Regions from separate parts of the Methylobacterium nigriterrae genome, predicted to be linked through region 2. Evidence: riboswitches for the same ligand, from Rfam matches in the RefSeq annotation. Region 2 holds a riboswitch; each other region holds the start of a gene.
The links. Region 2 has a riboswitch for S-adenosylmethionine ahead of WDW90_RS23955 (hypothetical protein). Riboswitches for the same ligand answer to the same signal wherever they lie in the genome.

Region 1: linked by a shared signal. The riboswitch ahead of WDW90_RS29235 (hypothetical protein) and the one ahead of WDW90_RS23955 (hypothetical protein) in region 2 are both predicted to bind S-adenosylmethionine.
Region 3: linked by a shared signal. The riboswitch ahead of WDW90_RS24975 (hypothetical protein) and the one ahead of WDW90_RS23955 (hypothetical protein) in region 2 are both predicted to bind S-adenosylmethionine.

The regions. Positions count from the first base shown of each region.
Region 1 is NZ_JBAWTG010000114.1:1,504-7,081, reverse strand. It holds gene hxsC (His-Xaa-Ser system radical SAM maturase HxsC) at 1-1,070, opposite strand, end outside; gene hxsB (His-Xaa-Ser system radical SAM maturase HxsB) at 1,067-2,371, opposite strand; gene WDW90_RS29250 (hypothetical protein) at 2,392-2,523, opposite strand; gene WDW90_RS29245 (hypothetical protein) at 2,536-2,847, opposite strand; gene hxsA2 (His-Xaa-Ser repeat protein HxsA2) at 2,857-3,141, opposite strand; SAM-I-IV-variant riboswitch at 3,636-3,743, shown strand; gene WDW90_RS29235 (hypothetical protein) at 3,755-3,991, shown strand; gene WDW90_RS29230 (hypothetical protein) at 4,825-5,578, shown strand, end outside.
Region 2 is NZ_JBAWTG010000062.1:3,549-9,126, reverse strand. It holds gene WDW90_RS23965 (tetratricopeptide repeat protein) at 1-219, opposite strand, end outside; gene WDW90_RS23960 (S1C family serine protease) at 1,490-2,698, shown strand; SAM-I-IV-variant riboswitch at 2,860-2,969, shown strand; gene WDW90_RS23955 (hypothetical protein) at 3,006-3,419, shown strand; gene WDW90_RS23950 (hypothetical protein) at 3,419-3,709, shown strand; gene WDW90_RS23945 (hypothetical protein) at 3,702-4,133, shown strand; gene WDW90_RS23940 (hypothetical protein) at 4,407-4,961, shown strand.
Region 3 is NZ_JBAWTG010000069.1:3,748-9,325, forward strand. It holds gene WDW90_RS24955 (response regulator) at 248-613, shown strand; gene WDW90_RS24960 (hypothetical protein) at 745-915, opposite strand; partial or broken gene WDW90_RS24965 (transposase) at 1,045-1,374, shown strand; gene WDW90_RS24970 (hypothetical protein) at 1,369-1,935, opposite strand; gene WDW90_RS24975 (hypothetical protein) at 2,026-2,742, opposite strand; SAM-I-IV-variant riboswitch at 2,767-2,876, opposite strand; gene WDW90_RS24980 (aldo/keto reductase) at 4,948-5,578, opposite strand, start outside.

The sequences.
Region 1 (5,578 bases), on a different contig from region 2:
CAGTCTGAAATGGATTGGACAGCGAACCGCCAGATGGGCTTGTCAACGAGACAAAGCGGGAGATTGTAGATCGAAGTCGTGATCTCGGCGGTCGCGAGAATGTCCACGGCTAGGGCGAGTTCGCTGCGGTAATCCTCAGGGTCAATCCAGAGGAGGTCCTGGTTGGCGAGGGCGAAGCCCGTGTTCTCCAATCCCATCAGCGCCACGTGGTCGACGAAGGGGAGATTACGCGCGATCCATGTGCAGGTCTCGATAAGCGCCGGGATCGTCAGCTTGTGCAAGACAACCCGGATCTCGACGCGCTGGCCCTTGTCCTTGAGCCGCAGGATGCCGAGGATCGTCTCGTCGAACGCGCCTCGGGCCTGAACGACGTAGTCGTGCAGGTGATCCGACGAGGCATAGACAGGGATGCCTACGCAGAGGTCGGGATGGCGCACAGCCGCCCAGGCTTCGGTGATCTCGGGCGACGCAAAGGCGCGGCCGTTGCTCAGGACGTGCACGGCCGTGTTCGGGAGGCAATCGCGCGCCTGGGCCAGGAGCGGGATGAATCTCTCCCATTCCGTCAAGGGTTCGCCGCCCGTGAAGCCCAGGGACTTGGTCTCGGGGTGAATGAGCGGGAGCGTGGCCGCGATCTCGTCCAGGATCCAGCCGTCGTCCGCCCGCTTCGGGGGCTGGGAGCACATCAGGCAGTAGTGGTTGCAGCGCTCGGTGACGAGGAAGGAGTTGTGCTTGGAATTCCGGCGGAAGAGGACGCGTGCTCGGCCGCTGCCGGCATGGAAGCCCAGGACGTCCCCGTCCCCGATGTAGCCGAGGTCTCTCGGAAGGCGGATGAAGCCGTCGAAACGTCCAAGCGCCTCTGTTCCTGGCTCTGCATCGGCGTGCAGCAGGGCGGTGCGATAGCCACGAGAGGCTGCCTGCACCGCATCCTGCAAAGATGCAACGAGGGCGGCATCCTGCAGCAACGGGGCCTCAGCTGAGGACAGGGCACGGGCGCGCAATACCGTGCTCCCGGCAGTATCCGAGAAGCCCTGTGTCTCAAGGGCCGCGGCGCGCAGGGTTAGCGGCTTCATTGGGCGGCCCACCGTCTCAGCACGGCTGCGTCTTCCGGAGAGTTCTCAAGGAGATTGATCAGGAGCTTGAGAATGCCCTTCTGCCGCGCACAGAACTCCGAAAGTGGCTTGATGCCCGTGTAGTCCGCTTGGGTCGCGTGGTGGAACACTGGGTCGGAACCGCAGTGCGGCTCGAAGGCACAGCTTGAGCATTGCGGCGCACATTGCGCCAGGGAGCTGCCGATGATGTTTGTCAGCTTCTCGGAGACGATCAGCGAGCGGTAATCGTCCTCCTCAAGGCTGCCCAACTCGAACGCGGCATCGCCCATCTCGGCGAGCATCCGACCCTCATCCGAGGCGAATACCTTGCCGTCGTAGTTGTAGACGAGCGCGCCGAGCCCCGTTCCGGCAGGGCTTCGCAGATCGACGTAGCCGATCGGGCGATCGGTCAGCATCCGCTTCAGCAGGATCGTGGCATAGAACTCCGGGAAGCGGGTCCCACGCTTGTTGATGTCCAGGATGTAACGGAGGCCACGCTCGTAGAAGGCGAGCCATCGCTCGGTGTCGTACTTGGCGAACTGCTTCGTCTTGATCGCGAAGCCATAGGGCGAGAGCGCGCGGAGGAAGATGCCATCAAGGTCGAGCTTCAGGTACTCGTCGACGATCTCCTCGACGCGGTCGAGGCTGGCCGCGGTCGTCGTCATGAGCGCGCCGACGCGGTCCTTGCCGAGCTCCTGTTGGATGCGCCGAATGCCATCAACGGCGAGCTCATGGCTGTTCCCGCCCGGGCGAGGCCGGTTGCCGTTGTGCAGATCAGCAGGACCGTCGAGCGAGGTCGACAGATGGACGTTGTTGTCGCGGCAGAAGGTTAGCACCTCGTCGTCGAGCAGCGCGAGGTTCGAGGTGATGACGAAATCAACCTGCTTGCCCGCCGTGGGAGCCTGTTCACGGGCGGCCGCCACGACCGTCTTAATCAGGCCGAAGTTCAGGAGCGGCTCACCACCCTGGAACTCGATCTTGACGCCCTTCGACGGCGAGGAAAGGGCCACGGCGAGGGCCCGCATCGCGGTCTCCTCGCTCATGTCGAAGCGGGACTTGTCCGTGCTTCGGCGTGAGACCTGGCAGTACGGGCACGAGTGCTCACACCGCAGCGTCACGACGAAGATGTGCAGGCCAGTCGGCTGGCGGAGGAACGCCATTCGGCTTCGCAGGCGCAAGCCGAGCAGCTGGAGCTGAGACCTCTGACCCTTCCGCGCGACCAAGAGCTTGGAGAAGGCACGTTCGTAGAGTCCGTCCCCTGGGACAAGATCGAGAGCAGTCAGCCGCTCAAGCTCAGCCCGCGTCAGTAGGAGGACTCGCCGACCATGTTGGCGGCGATGTATGTGTCTTCCGTGATCGGCTCGAAGCGGAGCAGCAGGAGTTGCAGTTCGGACGCGCCCGCCGTGAACTCGGCGGGCGGGAGGAAGCGAGACATGATGATTCTAGCTTAAACCGCTTCCGCCTGCGCCCACGCACCGAAGGCGAGCGCCATGACGAGGTCGCGAACGTGGCTGGTCTCTGACGCGACCTTTTCGCGAAGGTTCTCGTCGGTCACGAGGTTCAGGAATTGCTCCCGCAGCTCCGCCGGTGTTGCCGCTCGGCGGGCCTTCGGGTTCTGGGTCGCCTCCAAGTGACAGACAAGGCGCTCGCCCTCACTCTCGATGCGGCACGAACCCGTTCCGATGAGGCGGTACGCTGCTTCACGCAGCGCACCAAGGCTCTGGGTCGAGCGTTCGAATGCGACCACAAGCTCTGACACGGCGGGGCGTTACCGGCTGGAGTAGTGCGACGAGTGCGACGAGTGCGAGGCATGCGAACGGTGGTCCGCGACGATGGTGCCCTCCGCGCTTTTGCTCACGGTGAAGCTGAGGAAGTCCTTGCCGACCGACACGAAGGTGTTCGCCGGAGCAAGGTCCTTGTTGACCGCACTTGGCTCACTCGCCTGATTGGTCGGGACGGCCGCGTCTGCTGACGCCACCATGCCGGCCGCTCCTGGGAGAGCGGCAAGAGCAGCTGCCAAGGGAACAATATTAGGCGTCTTCTTCGTTGACATTAGTATTCCCCCTACGCCCAGCCCGTTCTTTGCGCGCCTCTCAGGCGGTGATGGCCGTAGTCGCACATTCCCATACAGGATTGGAGGCCGTGTCTGTCAAGCGATACGTTCAGGTTTCTGGCTCCTCAAGATACGCATTGTGCCGATTGCGTTCGCAAATCGCTTCAATTGCTCCGATGTGTTGCTCGGCGGCACCAAATTTCGAACACCAATGGCTAACCCTGCTAAGTTGCTAACGCAACGTGCAATACAGCTCAGTTGAAGCTGCATTCGAAAGGCATTAACTAGACTTTTTGCATAACGTATCTCTAATCAAGTCTCGTAATATCAGCGCCCGCCATATTTGGTCACGCCTCCGCATCGTTCTGTGAGCGCAAACGCCAGAGTGCAAGATACCATAGAGTGGCTCCGGCGCCTTTGATCTGCACAGTTTCCGCTCCAATGTTGAGACGGCGGCCGGAACTTGAATTCCTGCTGAAATCAGCGCAATTTCATCTTTGCATCGAGATGAGGCTGGCGCCTCGACCAACCTGCCCCTGCGGCGAAGGTGGTTCCGGAGATCCGGGATGCGGCCGACCTGATCGGCAAAAATGGCAGGAGCGCCAGTCTGCCCGTGTTCGGGGTGGAAGCAATGGCGAAACGTCCTGCAGGCGGCGAGTATCATGATCCGCCCCTCTTCCTCCTTGAGGAGGTGGAGCGGATGCCGTCCGAGGTTCAGGCGTGGGTAAAATCCCTGGGTGAATGCGGGCAGTGGATCGCCGAGTTCCAGCTGAACCTCGTAGGTGTAGAAAATTTTGTCGAGCACTGGGAGTACCAGCGGGATTACGTCGAGTACATGCTCAACTTCTAAGCCGGGACCGAGCTACGGCGAGCCGATCAGAGTAACCGGCCAGCCGGTCGCTGTGATTTCGCCGAGGGCGTGGGATCCGGAACGATCGTGTAGCTCACCCGCTGGACCGCATCGTGTCAGGATCAGCGGCTGGATTGCAAGAGCCGTCCACTCTTCCCTCGGTGCGTTCAGGCCTCAGTGCGCAACCCGCGGCTGATCAGTGAGCGCGCCGAGCGTAGATCGACCAAGAGTTCGGCGCGTAGGGGCCCGGCACCTCTTGGGCCGATCGCGGTGAGCGTGCCGGCTGTTCACGCTCAACGTCCTCAAGAGAATGAACGACAAGGGCATGAGCATCGGGGCTCTGGGCAACCACGGCGCGGAGAGCCGCAACGAGCTGTTCGTGAACGTCTGACATCATTCTCACCCTCCACGACGAGAGGTGGGCACAAGATCGCAACGCGAACCCGGAGGCCGTGCGCTAAATCACAGGGCGGAATTTGGAGCGGGCGCAGGATCTGCGGGCTCCGGCACCGGAGGCCAAATGGGGCGATCGGGGCCAATCGTCTTCGACATTGCGCTCCTCGTAGAATTCTCAGTCTATCCGCCCAAATTAAACCGACGCTGAATGGCCTACTACAAATCAAAGGGCGTAGCCGAGCCTGAGTAATACTGAATGAACGTTCAAGTCTGATTGACTGCTCGGCAAGAGCCACGCGCGGGGCAGAAAAAAATCTCTGGCGCAGGTCCGCCGCAGCAGCGATCACACGCCAGTCTCTGAGCAGCCATAGCTTGGCGGTTCGCGAGACCCATGCGACAGCACGGCGACCCCGTCAGAGCTGCAGGAGCGGAGACAGTTGAGCAGCGCGACAGTTGTGTGCCCTGGGCTGTCCAAAACGGCGATCGTGTCCGACGATCCGTATCTCGCTGCTCGGCTGAGTTGTGCGCTCGCTGAGCCGCGAACCTACCTACCCCTGCTCGACGGCCCGCGCATGACCCGGCCGGACCGTGACAGCGAGGTGATCCGCCGGAACAATGCCCTCGCGCGGCTTCAGTCCACAAGGATTCTGTTGGCGGGACTAGCGCCTGACGCCGAGCGCGCGCTGGCCGCCAAGTTGCCTACCAATCTGACCGCGGTTGTAACGGACCCCAATGTTGCACCGCTTGGTGCCGGTCGATCGATCGCCGGAAAGGCGCCGCTTGTCTGGGGACGAGAGTACATCGGCCTTGGTATGTTGACGGCACTATATGCGCGGCGGCCGATCGAATTCACCGACCACACGACGCCGCCTGACCTGGTGCCCGGCAAGTCCGGCCATCTTGTCGTCTGCGAGCGCGGCGAACTCCTCTCGGAGGTGATCGCCGCCAACTACGCGTTTTCGCTCAACGCCGGCCTCTACCTGATCGACCCGACAGATGAGGCGGAGCGCGCTGAATTGCTGGAGGCGTATTACAGCATCGACGCCCCGGGCAGATCGCCTGGTGACACGCGAGCCTGGCTCAAGCGGCGGCTGCGCCAGATGTGCGGCGACCTGCGCATCCCGCCGAACGGGTCGGTCACGTTCATCACACGGGAACTGCCTTTCGGCGCGGCGTTCCCCGAAGTGCCCT
Region 2 (5,578 bases):
GCTCCCGAGCTCAGCGGCCTGCAGATAGGCCCGGTAGGCCTCCGGATTTGCTCCCTGCCGGTCGTAGGCGCGACCGAGCTGGAAGCTTAGGCGCCGAAGGCGAGGCGCGACGGCGACAGCTTCGCGGCAGGCCGCAATTGCCGGAGCGGCGCGCAAATCCCGGAAAGCAACAGTACGCTGCAGGTCCGGCGCATCCGGATCCCAAGACGCGCTCGCCAATCTGTCACATGCCGCCACGGCATCGCCGGCTCTGGAGCCGTCCCTCGCGAGCGCCGCGCCACCATCCGCTATAAGAACGGTCAAGCCGGCTCCGCAGCTGAGAAGCAGAGCCGTCGTCACTGTGACGCTGAAACCCGACAAGGACATGGTACCGGTCAACAATGCACAAGCCACTCGTCTTGCAGCGTCGGAAATGAGCCGTCATTTTCCAACCTTGAGTGCTCGCTGGGAAGTCCTAAGGTGGAGAAGCGTGGCCTCAGGAGAAAAGCAATCAGTGGGTGTCTCGGGGCTGCAACACCCGCTGTCTCATCTGCCGCTCTCCGCCATCAAACGTCTACGTCAAGTTTCCTATCTCGGGATAGCATGAAACCGACAACGTGTGATCGAGAAACATGCCGCCTCCGTCCTCTCAAAGCCGGTAGTCGATTGCCTTAGCAAGCAATTTTCTGCCCCGATGCGTTCGGAAAGGAGGTGCGATATGCTCAGCGCGCTCGGTGGATACGTAGTATTATAAAAATTTTTTGTCAAAATGCTCATTGTTTCCCCTGCGGTACTGCCAATGAATTAGATGGCAGGACAGGATGCCGTGCCGAAGCACTCCTCTAGGGTTATGGTAGCGATCAGACCCCTGCCATCGGAGGTAACTGCCAAGGTGCCAGCAACCCAATAGGCGTCCGTCAACCGTTCAAACTACGTAGCAATTGGTAACATTGCATCATAAAAGCGCATGCCTTAGCGAAACTTCTATTGAGTCGTACTTCACAAGATCGTGAATTCAGCTAATTTATTTGTCAGGCCCTGGTTTGGCCTTCACAGGACGACTTGAATCTAGTTGGATCCGCATTCTACGAGAGATGTGCTTCATTTCGATGTGGTGAACCGAGTCTGGTCCGGTCAGGAGTTGCGGAATGAGTCGTTCCAGGTTTATTTCTCTTGTCGCTGTGGCTGCTTTGCTTGCGGGGACCTTGCACTCGCCGAAGGCATCTGCCGGGTCTTTGGACGGACTTGCCGGCGCCGCGGTAGGCTTCGCCCTCGGCGCGATGGTAGCTGGCTCGCGACCAGCTTACGGCCGTCCGCGGATGGCGCGGCGTTCCGCCCATGCACCGCGACGGGCGCGCGGGCACTACGCGGCGGGGTCGAGCCGGCGCTCTAGCAGGCCACATGCCGGAGCCACGATCAGCGCGGCCTCCGATCCCTTCGCCTCCTCGGCCTCGCCCAGGCCCATTCCCGTGAGTGGGCGCTGATTCTTCGGCTTAACATGGAGAGCGCGATGCGGATGTCGCTGCGAGCACTTCTAGGCGCCGCCGGCCTGGCGCTCTACTGCGTTATGCCTCTGCGGGTCGCATCGGCCGCTCCAGTGCTCAGCATCGACAGGTCGCTCGGAAAAGTATCTGGCTGGTCACTCGGCATGAGCAAGTCGTTGAATGGCTGCGTCGCTGCTGCAACCTATCAGGACGAGACGACGGTCTGGATGGGCTTCGAAGGTGACAAGGACGAAGCCTTCCTCGCCTTCACCAATCCGCGCTGGAGATCCATCGAAATCAATCGTGCCTACCAACTCGTCATGCTGACAGGGCGCGGTCGTTGGAAGGGCCAGTTCTTCGGCGTGGAGCGAACCGCCGAGAAGGGGCTTTTCGCATCTGGGCTGAAGAAGAGCTTCGTACTCGACTTGGCCCGCGCTGGTGGCTTGAACATCCTTTTCGAGCGTAAATCGATTGCTCGTCTCTCGCTGTCCGGCTCCTCTGACGCACTGAGCGCGATGGTGGATTGCCAGAAGTCCGTCGTCGAGGCGAGGGCCTCGCCGGAGGCGCCGCACGACACACCGAGCGGGAGCGACAAGAAAAAGGACAGGGTCAGCCTCGGCACCGGCTTTTTCGTCTCGGACCAGGGCCACGTCCTCACGAACAATCACGTGATCAAGGACTGCACGGAAATCGCGGTCGCGAAGGTGGGGATGCCGAGCATGCCAGCCCGGCTCGTCGTAGCGGACGCCACGAACGATCTCGCCGTCCTCGCGACAGATCATAAGGATCCGGTGGTGCCGGCTCTCGGCCTCCGACCCCGCGTCGGCGAGAACATCTACGTTTACGGTTTCCCGCTCGGATCGATGCTCGCGGCCTCCGGAAATTTCACCGTTGGCAACGTCACGGCTGTAGCCGGGCAGAATGATGACTCACGTCATCTGCAGATCTCAGCCCCGATTCAGCCTGGGAACAGTGGTGGGCCATTAATGGACCAGTACGGCTCTGTTGTCGGCGTGATTGTATCACGCATCGGCGACCTCTATGTCGCTCAGCAAACCGATATGCTCCCGCAGAACATCAACTTCGCCATCAAATCGTCCGTTGCTCTCGGGTTCCTTGATGCGAACGGCATTCCGCCGGCCGTTGGGACAAAGAGTTCGGGCCCGATGGATGCCGCGACGGTTGCGGAGCAGGCACGGCTCTTCACGCTACGGGTGGTTTGCTACCGCCATTGATCGCGAGCTTCCTGATGCGGACGCGCCCCGATTCTTCATCAGCCAGCGCTACCAAGATTTGGTAAGGCGGCCGATCTCGCTCCCGTGTACACCACAAGCATGTCAAGAACCGCCCTTACGAGCGTTGACCTTGACATTCCGGCAGATTCCGGGCATATTCTCCTAAGCATTAAGACGAGAGCTGGCCTCTCACCAACCTGCCCCTCGGCGGCAAGGTGGTTCCACGACAGTGGGATGCGGCTGACCTGAGTCAGCAAGAGTAGCCGGAAGCGCCAGCCTTCCAGAACGGACCGGAATGGAGGCGCTGATGTCTGGCCGCACGCCCTTGGCTGAACTCATCCAGAGCCGGATGCGGGAGCTTGCCCTGACCAACGAAGTTTTGGGCCGCCGCCTTGGCTACTCGAACCCGGCCAAGGCTGCGGGGCGGGTGTACGCCCTGTGCAATGGCCTGCCGTTCAGTGCGAAGAGCCGCTTTGCCCTTTGGCGGCTGCCGGAGGCGCTCGAGCTTCCGGCGGACGTGGTCGTGCAGGCTATTGCCAAGACAGAGCGACTTTTCGCCGAATGGGAGCGCGAAGCTGAGGAACAGCGTCGTCGCGCGCGTGAGGCTGAGGATACCGCTTGGAGAGCAAGCTTCTGTCCGCATGCCGTGATCCAGACGGAGTACACGGTGCCCACGCAGATCTGCATCTGTGCTTTACGGGCGGGGCGAGACGCTGGCTGATGATCGCCTTCGATCAGTCCCGCTCGCCGCTCACGTTCATTCGGCAGGCCGTGGACGCTCTGCCCGAGAAGACGATGCCTCGCTCGGACGGCGGTCGGCACGTGATGTTCTTCGGCAAGGCGCTGGGGCTGATCATCAACTACTCACCGGACTCGGCCCTGCGCTGCTCTCTCGATGGCCAGCCGCTGGAGTTCTTGAAGAAGGCCTACCGGCCCGGCGAGGTCAGCTTGTCCTTCGGCGGCCCGCCCCTATCGCCGGCCGCCGTCTCACGAGTGCTGGGCGGTGATTGAGCAGCGCGAGCGGCAATCCATGAGCCGCATTCAAGGAGCGATAGAAATGTGGATCTGCCTCACTGATTCCTTTGTGTCAGTCGTACAGGACGGGAATGATTTGAACCGGATGGTCGTCAGGGGGCGGCGAAAGGAACACCTTCAGGCGCTATTCCCGGAGCGCGAGATCTTGCTGACGCCCGATGCCGACTATGTGGCCCGGATATTGGTGACGCGGGAGGAGTTCGCTTCGTTGGTCAATCGGCGTATCACTGAAATTACGTACGACAACTTCAAGGGTAGTGTCGCCGATCCAGCGCTGCACGATCTTTACGCCGACTTCTGGAGCCTACATCGGCGGTACCAAGAGAATGGAGGTCAGCGGGATCGGTCCGGACATTTCGCATGGGGGCCGGGTGATATCCAGTTCACACCAAAGGTTTGAAGCCTTGCGAGGGCGATGAATGCAAGGCTTTCGACAAAGATTTCTGGCGGTAGATCGTCCCGCTGAACGCCTCTTCGTGAACATCGGAAAATATGGAGGACGGTATGTGGGCTGTCACCAAACTGATCCTCAGATCTATGTTCTACTATACGTTGGTGAAGAGCCTCGGTCCTATCGGGTTCATCATCGCTAAGAGGCACAGCCGAGATCCGGACGAATGAATACGACTTGGCCACTCCTGCGCGCGTGGTCTTTCAATAGCGGGAGGCGGCTATGGACCCCGATACTATAGGTGCCATTCTAATCTATGGTTCTATCTTCGCTGTGATATGTTTCTGCTGGATACGATCTGCTACCAAGAAAGCACAAAGGAAAGAGGCCGAACGTCAAAGACAGCAAGCTGCGTCAAGGAGTATCATCAGAGAAATTGAACAGGGGTGCAGAAACACCAGCCAAGAAAACGCAGTACTCGCCCTGGACCTGACGCGAAGGTTCATTAAAGCGAGCTACGATTCTCCCACGGAGATCCTTGAGCGTTTTACCCAGCATGGGCAGTTTGCAGCCGCCGCATTCCTGAAGGTCGCGCATGAAGATCTGCCCGGCCTGGAGTGGCAAAGAGTTGAGGATCGCCGGGAGGCCAAGAGACGGGCGGCGGCTGAAGCACAAGCCGATCTTCTTGCTGTCGCAGCCCAGGTCGCAAACAACGCTGCGGATGAGCGTAATAGGAAGGCTATAGAGGCGGCGGATCGCAGGCAGGACGAGGATTGGCGCCGAAGGGAGTCTGAACGTGGCAGGGCAGAGCACGAGAGGCACTTGACCAGATACTGAGTCTCACTTCCTGTTGAACATCTCCCTTATAGATTTGCCGTGATCCCAGCCCTGGAGCTTCCAGCGCGCGTGGTGACGCAGGCCATCGCTGATACTGAGCGGCTCATTGCCGAGCGGGAGCGCGAGACCGAGGAAGAGCATCGGCTCACGCAGGAGGCTGAAGATACCGCTTGGAGGGCGAGCTTCCGCTCACACGCCGTGATCCAGACCGATTACACGGTGCCGACCCAGATCATCTTCTGCGGGCTCATCGGTGGAGCGGGACCGAGGTTGATAATCCCCTTCGATCTGTCGCAGCCGCCGGTCACCTACGTCCAGCAGGCCGTGGATGCCGTGCCTAAGATGACGATGCCTCGCTCGAACGGAGGGCGGCACGTGATTTTCTTCGGCAAGGCGCCGGGCCTGATCGTCATCCTAACGCGCTCGCGGCGGCCCCGATGGCCCGCCGCTTTCGTCCGTGAGGTCAGCCGGGATGCTCGGCAAGCCGCTCCCTGCGGGGCGGTGATGGGGTCGGGCGCAAATTCAACACCGTGTTGGATTTGCCGGGGCAGCAATCAGAGCGGGTTGCGGTCCCACCGCCCGCGACGCGCGCCCTTGGCGCATTGGCAGGTGGCTGC
Region 3 (5,578 bases), on a different contig from region 2:
TTCTGGGCCGCCAAGCGTGCATCCGCTCTACGCTATGGGGCGTGTACACAAGACAGCGGCTTAGCAAAGCAACACACCTACAACCTTGGCTTTTGCCAACGCTTCAGGCGGCGGGCGAGAGGGGCTGGGCTTGAGCCGCGTTGCGCCTAGATCGGGGTCTCTGTCTACAAACACACAGGCCCCTTCGATGGTGGCCGTTCGGGAGGGGGCTCAGGTAGTGCATTCCGGTGCCGATGACAGGCCCGCTGTGATCCTCGTCGTTGAGGACGAGGTGCTGGTCCGTATGATTGCCACCGACATCCTCGTGGATGCCGGCTATTGTGTTCTCGAAGCGCGTGATGCTGAGGAGGCTGTCGTCCTGCTCGGCGAACGGACCGACGTGGATCTGGTGGTCACCGACTTCGAGATGCCGGGTGCAATCGACGGCCTCAAGCTCGCTCACATCATTCACGAGCGCTTACCGCACGTCCCGACTCTCCTGATCTCCGGGAGAATGCGCCCGGCAGCCGCCGATCTTCCGCCCGGTGGCCGCTTTCTCGGAAAGCCGTTCCGTTCCTCGGGGTTGGTCGATGCCGTTCAGAAATGCCTCGGGACAGGCGATGGGGCCATGTAAAGGCTTCTGTGCACTTGCAGAAGGTCAGCGGCTACCCCGATGCCTGAACCAGATGAGATTTGACTGACCAGATCACCACCAGAACCATTCAGATTCCATGGCATCCCAGGCTGCGTGCCTAATCCACGCCGTCAGTTGCCGGTTATGCGAGGCGGTTCAATCCGCTCGATGCGTTGCACTCCTTGCCAGAGTTCCACAGCGTGGTCCTCGGCCATTGCGCGAGCGATATCTTTCGCCATGTCATCGCCGGCCGCCATCAAGCTCTCGACCCTGATGACCTCGTTTCGCGTGTTCAGGATCACCGCCCGATAGCTTGACAGCGAAGGCGGGCCATTGGGCTGTTCCGGACTGACGGGAGCATCTACCTGGAGTGCACCCTGTCTGACCGGACAGGCGGCGGGGTAGGTTTAGGCACTCCGGCTGAGGAACTCTCTGGGCAAGCGCATGAGCTGCCCCAGGCCATCCCGCTGCTCGATCAACTGCCGGGCGTGCCCAAGTGGGTGGTGGGCGACCGGGGCTACACCAGCCATCGCTTCCGCGAGCACATCTGGCGCATGGGTGCACGGCCTGCGATCCCGCCGCAGCGGCATGAGGCGCCCGTCGCTTGCCCGGAGTGGATCTACACCAACCGTAACCGGGTCGAGCGTCTCTGGGCGCGATTGAAGGAGTGGCGCGCTGTTGCCACGCGATACGAGAAGACCACCACCAGCTTCGCTGGTGTCCTCTACCTTGCCGCCGCACTCGACTGGCTCAAGTCATAACAGGCCGTAGAACCGGATCGTATTGTCCTCTATCCAGCGCGAATGAGCTTCCCGGCTCCGTTCCGCTTCTCTTTCCCTACAAGCCCTGTCTTCCTGATCGCGGGCTTCCTGTAGGCTCTCTCTATGACGACGTTCTGCGGCGCTGTTGGCGGCATAGGCCGCAGCCGCTGCGGCGGCGATGGCGGCGCTCTCCCGTGCCTGCCTCTCGACCTCCCGCTTATCCTCACGTCGCTGCGCCTCCAGTTGTGGCAGCTCGTCCTTCGCAACCTTCAGGAATGCAGCTGCGGCGAAGTGGCCGTGTCTGGAGAAGCGTTCAACGATCTCTACGGGCGAGTCGTAACTCGCCTTGATGAACCTCTTAGTAAGGTCCAGAGCGAGAACGGCATAGTCGTTGCTGGTCTGCCTGCATCCATTTGCGATTTGCGTAAGAATGAAATCGGATGCAGCTGCATTTCGAAGACGTTCAGCTTCCTTTCTTGCTCTCTCCTTCCTGGCGCTTCGTACCCAGAGGTATATGCAGCCTGCAAGAACGGCCCAGAATATGGCCCAGCCGAAGCTCATAGCAACCTCCTAAGATGAAGCGGACGATATTCATCGATGCGGGATTGATCATCCATTATGTCAGTAATTGACTCAGATACACTTGGGTGCTTACCGCGAGCTAAGCACCCGCGACACGGCGGCAGGCGACAGCCGAGGGCCACCGAACGACAGACTCACCTCTCCTGGCCGGTATGCCTTGCCCAACACTTCAAGAGGATTTCCGTCCAAATCACAGCGCAGAGCCGAATCCGGCGTGTAATTGATGATGAGTCCGAGCGCCTTGCCGAAGAACATGACGTGCCGCCCGCCGTCCGAGCGGGGCATCGTCTTCTCGGGCAGAGCATCCACAGCCTGCTGGACGAATGTGAGCGGCGAGCGGGACTGATCGAAGAAGATCATGAGCCAGCGCCCCGCCCCGCCCGTAAAGCCGCAGATGCAGATCTGCGTGGGCACCGTGTACTCGGTCTGGATCACGGCATGCGGACAGAAGCTTGCTCTCCAAGCGGCATCCTCGGCCTCACGCGCGCGACGGCGCTGCTCCTCGGCTTCGAGCTCCCATTGGGCTAAAAGTCGCTCTGTGTCGGCAATGGCCTGCACGACCACGTCCGCCGGAAGTTCGAGGGCACCCGACAAGCGCCAGAGGGCGAAGCGGCTCTTTGCGCTGAATGGCAGACCGTTGCACAGGGCGTATACCCGCCCAGCAGCCTTGGCCGGGTTTGTATTGCCGAGGCGGCGGCCGAGCGCCTCATCGCTCAGGCCCAGTTCCCGCATGCGGCTCTGGATGAGTTCAGCTAAGGGCGTGCGGCCAGACATCAGCGCCTCCATTCCGGTTCGTTCTGGAAGGCTGGCGCTTCCGGCTACTCTTGCTGACACCCGTCAGCCGCATCCCACTTTCGTGGAACCACCTTGCCGCCGAAGGGCAGGTTGGTGAGAGGCCAGCTCTCGTCTTAATGCTTGGGATAAAATACCGAAGAATGGAGAAGAAGTCAAGCAATAGGGCTCCTGTGGCCCATTGCGGACGTCAACGAGACCCATCCATGCCCATTTTAATGTGGGTATTGCCCGTCGCTGCATGAGCATTGCTCACAAGCCTCGGGATGATCACCGCCCGCTGGCTGCCCCGCCCTGCATTGCCGACTGCAGAGCCGCATCGGCGTACGGCGTCTCGGCCCCGCGCATGACGATCTCGCCGATCCGAGTCACGCTCCCCGACGCGGCGAACAAGACCACGAGCTTCGTGCGGTCCGGCTTGAAGCAGGCTCGGTGAAGAGAACTGTGATTGCGAAGCCACTAACCCCGTATTCTTGTGCTCGGCGCAACGGATGCGATAGCGCGGCCATAAGTCCTGGACTGCTGCGCCGCCGCAGACTTCGCAGTCCTGCAGCGAGCGCGCTTCAGTGCGACCTGTACCAAGACTCTGGAACACGGAGCGGGGTGCGCTTTTGTTTCTTCTATTGATCATCCCAGCGCATCCGAAACCGGAGGCAGAACCACGTCAAGAGGCGAATGGCAGAGCTCGCCTGGGATCACCTGCAAATCGCGTAAAATGGAGACACGTTCTGAGCCTTGAATAGCGATCCGCTGCTCAAGTATCTTTCTATGACTCGCCAAGGCATCGAGCTATATTGCGTCTGATCACGAATTGTGGCCGCGCATATTCTTGTGAAGCGTAGCTGTGCGAACTGCCTGACGACCTGCTCCCAGGCTAATTGCACCTCGGCAGAAAATCCGGTCGGATGATCGCCTGACGCGCAATCGCTGGCGGCAGTTCACAACCATTGATGAGAAGGTCGCCTTCTCAGCCAAGATGATGCCGAGGAATTCTTGTAACGTTTTTCCTGCTTTCTCTCTTATAGGAATTTCGTTACACGTTTTTTCTGCCTACATGTACCGTGCCGGAGAGGCGACTCTCCTGCTCATGGTTGTGCCCGAAATCGGCATTGTGGCCGTCGCGACGGCCCAGGTCACCACGACAATCCTTCGAGTCGGGGTGGATGACTCAGGACACGTGGGCGGAAGGCACGCGTCGTCCAGCGTACCCTCCGTGGAAGGGCAGGGGACAAGTCGCTGCTCTAAGTCGCCGATCCAGCTCGCGTGCGCTTCGCCATAACCTCTCGGCAACCTCCTTTGGTCGTGATCACAGGATCCAAGACCCTGAGGTGCCCCATAAGCATCACGATCCTTGATCCGATCAGCGGACAGCTCATCACAATTCCCATGCCCAAACCACGTCCTCGTCTGACCGAGCCGTAATCGCCGAGATGTACGTACGGTCCTGCACTTTATGAGGAACGCTAAAGCTTGGCCTTGAGTTGCCATACCATGAGGGCAAGCACGGCCATCGTGGGCACATCGGTGCTGTCGGCGATCCTGCTGACGGCAGGTCTTCGCGTCGCTCTGTTGGGCGATCCGGAACCGGCCCCGCTCGTGGTCGCAGCCGCCGTTGACACGGCCGTCGCACCTTCTGCCGGAAACGACCATACGAGCGCCACTCATCCCGTACGTGAATGGGCCGATCCCCCATCGCGCATTGAGCGCGCTCCGGCGGGTGACGCGACCACCGCCTCGTTCGCAATCGGTCCAGCCGAGCCTGACACTACCGGCACGCTGGTTCGGCGAGCTGAGGCGGATACGCTCTCCCGCGCTTCCGCTCCAGTACGGCCGACGCCAGTGCATGAGTTCACTGGGCCCAGGCGGGCGAGCAGACCGGAGAAGGCAAAGCGACCCATGATGGCGCGAGCGGCCCGAAAGACGGAGCAGCGGCAACTGAAATCCGTTGGACCGACACCGACCACTGCGGCTCAACCTGCAACTGCGGTCCCCGAGCCCCAGCCAGTCGCCATGGCTGGTCCACTCGGCGACATCTTGCGCGGCTTGGGCTTCATGGACGGCCCTGCTCAGCAACGCTGACGAGATGGCAATCCGGATGACGGGGTAGGATCAAATTGCACACGCTCGGGGCTTAGCGTCAGTCCTGCTATCCTACGCCTTCTGATCGGCTCCCCGGGGAAGTGGCGCTCCGGCGATGCGTCACAGCGGGAAAGCTTGATCCAGCTGCCGCAACTCGTCCGGGCCAAGCCTCAGGCTCAGGGCCGCTGCATTCTCGCGCACATGGGCAACCGATCCAGATTCAGGGATTGCGATCACGCTTCCAGAGCGCATCGCCCACGACAGCGCGACGGCTGCCGAGCTCTGACCCTGCGAAGAGGCGATGCGCTGCACAGCCGGGTTCCGCAAAACACTCGAGCCTTCACCACCGAGCGGGGAATAGGCCATGATCGGCATGCGGTGTTGCAGGCACCACGGCAGGACATCCCGCTCGACCCTCCGGTCGGCCAAGCTGTAGGGCACCTGATTAGTCCCGCACCGCTCGCCTGCCGGGAGGCGGAACAGCTGATCCAGTTCGGCAACCCCGAAGTTCGAGACGCCCCATCGCCGGATCTGGCCACCAGCCCGCAATTGCTCGAACGTGTCGACGACTACTGCCAGATCCTTCGCGCGGTCAGGCCAATGCAGCAGGTACAAGTCGAGGTGATCGGTGCCGAGGCGGGCGAGGCTGGCGGAGCAGGCGCTCTGGATGCCCGCTCGGGTCGCGTGCGAGGGCCATACTTTCGAGACCAGGAAGACCTCATCGCGCCGGCCCTTAATCACACGCCCGATC